DNA from 2 places in the Exiguobacterium sp. UBA3491 genome. Region 1 is predicted to be linked to the other one. Evidence: predicted binding sites of a transcription regulator. Region 1 holds the regulator's gene; the other holds the start of a gene.
The links. The regulator Rex, encoded in region 1, represses fermentation and respiration genes when NADH is low (regulators of the CRP and FNR family bind a similar motif). The targets are predictions, from matches to a motif close to TTGTGAAATATTTCACAA.
Positions count from the first base shown of each region.

Region 2: the regulator Rex is predicted to act here: its motif matches at 1,564-1,581, upstream of adhE (bifunctional acetaldehyde-CoA/alcohol dehydrogenase).

Region 1 covers NZ_DFQK01000021.1:33,791-38,192, forward strand. The annotation lists gene B4F99_RS07105 (ATP-binding cassette domain-containing protein) at 1-1,130, opposite strand, end outside; gene B4F99_RS07110 (redox-sensing transcriptional repressor Rex) at 1,298-1,957, shown strand; gene B4F99_RS07115 (twin-arginine translocase TatA/TatE family subunit) at 1,957-2,154, shown strand; gene tatC (twin-arginine translocase subunit TatC) at 2,162-2,941, shown strand; tRNA gene B4F99_RS07125 (tRNA-Ala) at 3,046-3,121, shown strand; gene B4F99_RS07130 (S8 family serine peptidase) at 3,344-4,402, shown strand, end outside.
Region 2 covers NZ_DFQK01000012.1:320,325-324,726, forward strand. The annotation lists gene B4F99_RS04710 (Na+/H+ antiporter family protein) at 1-464, opposite strand, end outside; gene B4F99_RS04715 (beta-class carbonic anhydrase) at 779-1,330, opposite strand; gene adhE (bifunctional acetaldehyde-CoA/alcohol dehydrogenase) at 1,667-4,261, shown strand.

The DNA of each region.
Region 1 (4,402 bases):
CCGACGAGGACTTTTAAGAGCGTCGACTTCCCGATTCCGTTCGGTCCGACGAGTGCCAGTGATTCGCCGCGTTGCAAGCGGAACGTGATGTCTTTTGAGACAGCTTCTTCGTAACCGATTGCCAATTGATTGACTTGAAGAACGTCATTCCCGCTCTGTTTTTCGATTGGGAAGGAGAGGACCGTACTGCGTTCATCTCCATCTGGTCGGTCGAGCCGGTCGACCTTCTCGAGCCGTTTTCGAACGCTTTGAGCACGCTTTGTCGTTGTCGCCCGAGCGATGTTTCGTTGAATGAAATCCTGCATCTTCGCGATTTCTTCTTGCTGCTGTTCGAACTGTTTCATTTCTTGATCGTACAATGCCGCTTTTTGCTCGAGGTACTTCGTATAGTTCCCAGTGAACTTACGACAGACATTACGAGAGAGCTCATAGACGACATTGACGACTTGATCGAGGAAGTACCGATCGTGCGAGACGATCAGAACGGCACCACGATAACCACCGAGGTAACTTTCAAGCCAAGCGAGCGTATCGATATCCAGATGGTTCGTCGGTTCATCGAGAATGAGAAGCTCTGGTGCTTGCAGGAGCATCTTCGCTAAGGCGAGCCGTGTCCGTTGACCTCCGGACAATGTCTGGATCCGGCGTGAGTAATCGTCTGGATAAAAGCGCATGCCGTGCAGGACGGAGCGAATATTCGCTTCGAACTGATAACCACCTGCTTCTGAGAAGTCATGTTGTGCTTGATCGTACGTCTTCAGAAGTCGATCGTAAGCGACCGGGTCGTTCAAGATGTGCTCCATGCCCATCTCGATTTCCATCCGGCGCAGTGTCCGTTCTTGTTCTTGCAGATGTTCAAAGACGGTCAGCATCTCGTTCCAGATCGTCTCATTCGATTCGAGACCACTGTCTTGCGCGAGATAGCCGATTTTGACATCTTTACCTTTCATGATATCGCCCGAGTCATGACTGAGTTCACCAGCGATGATTTTGAGCAAGGTTGATTTACCGGCACCATTTCGACCGACGAGCGCAATTCGGTCGCGCTCTTGTACTTCCAATTTGATATTTTCTAAAATCGGCTCGACGCCGAATGATTTCGAGAGTTGGTTGACTTGTAAGAGTATCATTTCCATCCATCCTTCCACCCTTTAGTCTATCACGAACAAAAGCGCGAGGTCCTGCGGAATATATTATTTGTGACTCTATGTGAAGTGGTTTACAATCAAGGAGAGTAGAAAGCTTTTTGCAAAGATTTGGGTGCCACGATGGATGTGGCCGAAGGGGGAACTGCAGGATGAATGGATCAGACACAAAAATTCCACAAGCGACAGCAAAACGGTTGCCGCTATATTATCGCTTCATCCAAAGTTTATACAATTCAGGCAAGCTCCGCGTCTCTTCTGCTGAGTTAAGCGAGGCGGTGAAGGTTGATTCAGCAACGATTCGTCGCGATTTTTCCTACTTTGGGGCACTAGGGAAGAAGGGGTATGGATATAACGTTCAACATCTCTTAACGTTTTTCCGGAAAACCTTGAATCAAGATGAGGTGACGAATGTTGCCTTGATTGGGGTCGGTCATCTCGGAACAGCGTTTGCAAATTATAACTTTTTAAAGAATAATAGTACTCGGATAGTCGTTGCGTTTGATGCGGACGAAGAGAAGGTCGGAACAACGACGCATGACGTTCCAATCTATCATGTTTCGGACATGAAAGAACAAATCGAAGCGAATCAGGTCGATGTCGCCATCTTGACGGTTCCATCCCAGTTCGCACAGTCAGTAGCGGATGAGTTAGTCGAGTATGGTGTGACAGGCATTCTGAACTTTACGCCTGCACGGTTGAACGTGCCAGCGAGCGTTCGGGTTCATCACATCGATTTATCGATCGAGTTGCAGTCGTTAGTTTATTTCATGAAGCATTATTCGCAATCAGCTGAAGGAGTGAAATCATAATGGAAAACCTTATCCCGCTCACGTTAGGTATCGGACCTGCGAGTATCGGATTAATTGCTGTCGTCGCGTTGATCATCTTCGGACCGAAGAAGTTGCCGGAATTCGGTCGTGCTGCCGGTCAAACATTGAAAGAGTTCAAGAATGCCACGAACGGCATCATGGACGACGATAAAAAGGACGAACCGAAAGAGAAGTGATTGAATCATGACGGTTGATCAAGAACAAAGCATGACGTCGCACCTAGACGAACTGCGTAAGCGGATTGTCTGGTCGCTCCTCATCGTCGTCGTCCTGTTCGCTGTCGCATTTCCGCTCGTTCGACCGCTCGTCCGTTTTCTGCAAGCGGACTTAAAAGAGCTCGGTATCGGATTAAATGCCTTCAACGTCGCCGATCCTTTAATGTTGTATTTGAATCTTGCGTTCATCATCGCGCTGATTTTAGCGTCACCGTTCTGGATGTATCAACTGTGGGCATTCGTCCGACCAGGGCTTTATGAAAAGGAACAAAAAGCAACACTGACGTATATTCCAGTCATCTTCTTTCTATTTTTGGCTGGTGTAGCCTTCTCGTATTTCTGGTTGCTTCCCTTCTTGCTCGAAGTCTCAACGGATCTCGGGAAAGAATTGGGGATCGAGCAAGTCATCGGGGTCGAAAACTACTTCAGTTTCTTGATCCGGTTGACGATGCCGTTTGGTCTTCTCTTCCAATTGCCGGTCGTGACGATGTTCCTGACACGCCTTGGTCTTGTGACGCCATATTTCATGCGAAAGAATCGAAAATATGCGTATTTCGCGCTGTTCGTCGTTGCGGCATTGATCGCACCGCCGGACGTGACGTCACACTTGATGATCTCAGTGCCGTTGTTCGTTCTCTATGAAATCAGTATCTTGATTTCCGCGCGGACGTATAAAAAGGTCTTGATCCTCGAGCAACAGGCAGAGCTTGAACGACAGGCGGATTTGATGCGTGAATTGAATAAATGAATCGTGAATTCCTTCCAGCCATTTCGGGAGGAATTCTTTTTTATGAAAGCGTTATGTTTATATTGATAAAGCAGTTAGCGATGCGTATACTAAAGATAATTCATGGGGGCTTAGCTCAGCTGGGAGAGCGTTTGGCTGGCAGCCAAAAGGTCGTCGGTTCGATCCCGATAGTCTCCACCAAGTTCATACGTTCAACTCCTCGAGTGCTCGAGGAGTTTTTTTATGTTCCCAGTTAAATTCCTTCCAAATATAAAATGTCACCAAAAAGAAAAAAATTAAAAAAATAGACAAATATAAATTGTTTATTTCCATTAACTTCATTAAACTAAAAATACAGAATTTTCGTTAAACTGTTTTATTAGTATTACTACTATGGTTTTACAGAAAAGGGGAAACGAACGCATGAAGAAGAAGATTGCACTTATGGCAGCCGTCTTAATGACGTCTTCCAATCTAGTCAGTGCGCAAGGTGCACTGTCCTCGCAAGACAAAGCGACGGGTCAAAAACCGCAGGCGCTCTCACTGAAGAAATCGGGACAAGAAAAGAACTACAAACAATCGGATAAAGTCCGAGTCGTCATCGAGATGGAACAAAAACCGGCGATTCAAATCGCCCAATCTCAAAACAAGCGGTATAGCACATTGAGCAATGCCGAAAAGGAATCGATCAAGGATCGACTCGTCAGCGTCCAAAAATCAGTCAAGTCAGCTATCGCTAAAAAGGCGATTCCTGTTACATATAAAGAAAGCTTCACAACCGTCATCAATGGATTCAGTGGTGAAGTGAAGTTCGGTGACATCGAAGATATCAAACAACTCGAAGGAGTCAAAAGTGTACATATCGCGCACGAATATGCGCGCCCAACCGTCGATAAAGGTGCCAAGCCAGACATGCTGTACAGCAAGGACATGGTCAATGCGAAGGAAACGTGGCAGGACTATGGCTTTAAAGGGGAAGGAACCGTCGTCGCGGTCATCGATACGGGGATTGATCCATCGCACAAAGACATGGTCTTGAGTCCAGAGACAAAGGTGGATTTAACCTCTTCGAAGGTCGATAGTGCGAAAGAAACAAAAGGTTTAAAAGGAAAGTATTTCACGGAAAAAGTACCGTACGGCTATAACTATGCCGATCACGACAGCGAAATCCGTGACTTAGGTGCGGGGGCATCGATGCACGGGATGCACGTCGCAGGTACGGTCGGAGCAAACGGCGATGAAGCAAACGGTGGTATCAAAGGGGTCGCGCCGGAAACACAGCTCCTCGCGATGAAAGTCTTCGGAAACGATCCAGGAATGCCATCGACATTCAGCGATATCTACATTAAAGCGATCGATGATGCGATTGCACTCGGAGCCGATGTCATCAACATGAGTCTCGGTTCGACGGCATCGTTCGTCAATTCAGATGCTCCAGAACAACGCGCAATCGTCAACGCGATGAACAACGGTATCTTGTGT
Region 2 (4,402 bases), on a different contig from region 1:
AGACCGAATGTCATGATGATCGCAATTCGACGTCGGTCCATCTTCAACTGAGAAAAAAGACCAAGAAGCGGCGGAATGATGATCGGAATGAAGGCGATGTGAATCGGTAGAGCATTTTGTGAACTGATCGCGAGTAACAGAATCGCGAACAAGATGAATCCTTTTAACTTCTTGACTGATGCGGCACTTGCGTTACCTCGTGAACGTGCGATCAATGCGTGAGCGAGAGCATCCGGTAAGCCCGTTTTCGAGAGGGCGACGGCAAACGCACCAAGCATTGCGTAGCTAAGAGCGATTTCGGCTCCGTCGCCAAGACCACCCGCGAACGCTTCGGTTGTTTTCGTTAAATCAAGACCGCCGACGAGACCGCCGGCGAACGCACTGATGACCATCGCGAGCACGATGTGGACGCGGAAGATCGCTAAGATGAATAGTAAAAAGACGGCAAACAATACGGCGTTAATCATTCGATAAAACCACACTTTCTTTTGTTATCACTGCACTATACTAAAGTATCTTACAGCCATGTTGAAACACTGTCAAGGATAAAAGTCTGACCTCGTATTAAATGACTTCACGATAGGCTTTCTAGCTTTGTATAAAAGTCATATTTTTTAATACCTGGAAGCATGAAGGGAAAAGCATATAGATCACTGAAAATGGCTTACACAAAAAAATGTGCCATCCTTCTCCATTACGAGAAAATGGCACATCATCTTTAATTTAAGACGGAGTAGAATATCCCGAATCTATTTGAGTTTCTTCTATAAGAGAGCAATCAGCAATCGACGACGTCGAGTTTACCGGTCCCTGGGTCGATGACGAGTCCATGGACATTCGTACCAGGTGGCAGTAATGGGTGGTTCTTCACGAGGCTGACGGAGTGAGCGACACTCTCCTGAACTGACGTAAAGCCACGTAACCATTGGTTCAAATCAACACCTGATACTTCAAGCGTGTGAAGAATCTGTTGGTCGATACCTCGATCCTTCATTTCGCTGATCATGTGTTTAGGATCAATCGTGCTCATGCCGCAATCGTGGTGACCGATGACGACGACTTCTTCAGCGCCAAGGGCATACAACGCGACGAGAATCGAGCGCATGACGGAACCGAATGGGTGCGATAGGATAGCACCGGCATTTTTGATGATCTTCGCATCCCCGTTTTTTAGGCCGAGTGCGTGTGGAAGAAGTTCTGTTAGGCGGGCATCCATACATGTCAGGATGACGACCTTTTTATCCGGGAACTTATCCGAGACGAACTGCTCATACTGTTTTTCGGCGACGAATCGCTCGTTGAAGGCTAGCATTTCCTGTACAACTGACATTGAAGTGTCCTCCTTTAGTGGTAGCTCTTAATATGTACCCCATATCAGAATACAAGATGATGAAACGGCTATCAAGTCAGGAAAACGCAAGGTGTGACAAATCGCACACATCCATGTACATGAAGCAAAACGATGAAAAAGGAGAATCCGCAATAGATGTAAACGTTACCAAGGATGTGAGGGAATTCACAGGATGGTCATGCACAAAGCAGGAAAAAGGAGTTATGATTAATTTGTGAAGGAAAGCACAAACTATTGAAAAACAGCTTGGCATTCCTGACATAATGGTTGGCAAATCAAACTCAGATTCGTTCCACGACAGGGAGGAAACCACTCATGGCTGTGAAAGAAAAAACAAAATCGACGGCAACGCCGGTCGAACAAGCAATTGGACAAATCGTTGAAAAAGGACAACGTGCATTACAGGAGTTATTGACATTCGATCAAGAAAAAATCGATACGATCGTCCGTGATATGGCACTTGCCGGACTTGAACGGCACGTCGAACTCGCTCGTCTCGCAACAGAAGAGACAGGTCGCGGTGTCTTTGAAGATAAGATGATTAAAAATATATTTGCGACAGAATACATCTACAACAGTCTACGTCATGAAAAAACGGTCGGGATTTTAGAAGAAGATGTACAAAACGGCATCACGTATATCGCTGAACCGGTCGGTGTCGTCTGTGGTGTCACACCAGTCACGAACCCGACATCGACGACGATGTTCAAAGCACTGATTGCGATCAAGACCCGCAACCCGATCGTCTTCGCGTTCCACCCGTCGGCACAACGGTGTTCCGTCGAAGCGGCGAAAACACTCCGCGACGCAGCCATCAAAGCAGGGGCACCAAAAGACTGCATTCAATGGGTCGAAGAACCATCACTTGAAGCAACGAAAGTCTTGATGAACCACGAAAACATCGCCATGGTCCTTGCGACAGGTGGAGCAGGAATGGTCAAATCAGCATATTCAACAGGTAAGCCGGCACTCGGTGTTGGACCAGGGAACGTTCCTTGCTACATTGAACAGTCAGCAAAAGTCAAACGGGCAGTCAGCGATCTCGTTCTTTCAAAAACGTTTGATAACGGGATGATCTGTGCATCTGAACAAGCCGTCATCGTTGACCAAGAAATATATGCAACGGTCCGTGCAGAAATGGAAGCACTCGGTTGTTACTTCTGTACACCGGAAGAAAAACAGCGTCTCGAATCACTCGTCATTAAAACTGATACATGTGCCGTCAACGCGGACATCGTCGGGAAACCTGCGACATGGATTGCAGAACGAGCCGGGATCGACGTTCCGGAAACGACGGTCATGCTCGTCGCGGAACTCGAGCACGTTGGAGCAGCAGAACCACTGTCTCATGAAAAACTCAGTCCCGTCCTCGGTGCGTACCGTGTCGCATCCACCGAAGAAGCGTTTACGATTGCTGAACAGATGCTTGAAATCGGGGGTCTCGGTCATACCGCCGTCATTCATACGACGAACGATGATTTGATGACAGCGTTCGGACTCCGCATGAAAGCCTGCCGGATTCTCGTCAACAGTCCATCTGCTCATGGCGGAATCGGTGATCTTTATAACGAGTTGACACCATCACTAACACTCGGTTGCGGCTCATATGGGAAAAACTCTGTTTCTGAGAACGTGACTGCGAAACACTTACTCAACGTCAAGAAGGTGGCGAGACGACGCGTGAACATGCAATGGTTCAAGGTACCAGAAAAAATCTACTTCGAAAAGAACTCCGTTCAGTACCTCCGGTCAATGACTGACGTCTCACGCGTCATGATTGTCACCGATCCAACGATGGTACAGTTCGGTTATGCCGATAAAGTGATTCAAAACTTGCCACAGTCCGTCAGTTACCGAATCTTCGACCAAGTCGAACCAGATCCATCGGTGACGACTGTTCAGACAGGTGCCCAAGCCATGCGTGACTTCAAACCCGACTTGATCATCGCTCTTGGTGGTGGGTCAGCGATGGATGCTGCAAAAGGAATGTGGCTCTTCTATGAACAGCCGAACGAAACGTTCTCAAACTTGCGTCAAAAATTCCTGGATATCCGTAAGCGTGCCTACAAATTCCCGACACTCGGTCGTCAAGCGAAGTTCGTCGCGATTCCGACGACATCGGGTACGGGTTCAGAAGTGACACCGTTCACCGTCATCACGGATAAAGAGAAAAACGTCAAATACCCGATTGCTGACTATGCCTTGACACCCGACGTCGCGATCGTTGATCCGGAATTCGTCATGACTGTACCGGCTTCGATTACTGCTGATACCGGAATGGATGTCTTGACACACGCAACAGAAGCATACGTATCGGTCCTTGCGAACGACTACACGGATGGACTGGCACTTAAAGCAATCAAGATGATCTTTGACTACTTGCCACGAGCGTACGAGAACGGATCTGACGCAGAAGCTCGGGAAAAAGTGCACAATGCGTCAACGATGGCAGGGATGGCTTTCGCGAACGCCTTCCTCGGAATCAACCACTCGATCGCGCACAAAATCGGTGGGGAATTCCACACACCACACGGACGGACGAACGCGATCCTGATGCCACACGTCATTCGTTATAATGCGTCACGCCCAACGAAACTGGCAGCATTCCCAAAATACGAATCATTCGTCGCCGATGAACGGTATGCCGACATCGCACGTTACCTCGGTCTTCCGGCAGCAACGACAGAACAAGGGGTCGAATCACTTATTCAAGCCGTTGCTGATCTTGGACAACGTCTCAACATCAAGATGTCATTCAAGGCACAAGGCATTCAAAAAGCAGACTTCGAGGCAAAACTCGAAAAGATGGCAGTCGATGCCTTCGAAGATCAATGTACGACAGCGAATCCGAAGATGCCGCTTGTCGCTGAGTTACGGACGATCATGGAACAAGCATACGAAGGCATCTAAATAGAGAAAAAAATACTATGGCAAAAGATCGTTCAACCGGCTTCTCACTCTGAGAGGTCGGTTTTTATTTTGGAAATCAGTGGAGACAGTCAGAGAAAAAGTGGGATATAATGGCTGTTGAATGAATTTGATGTTTTTGGT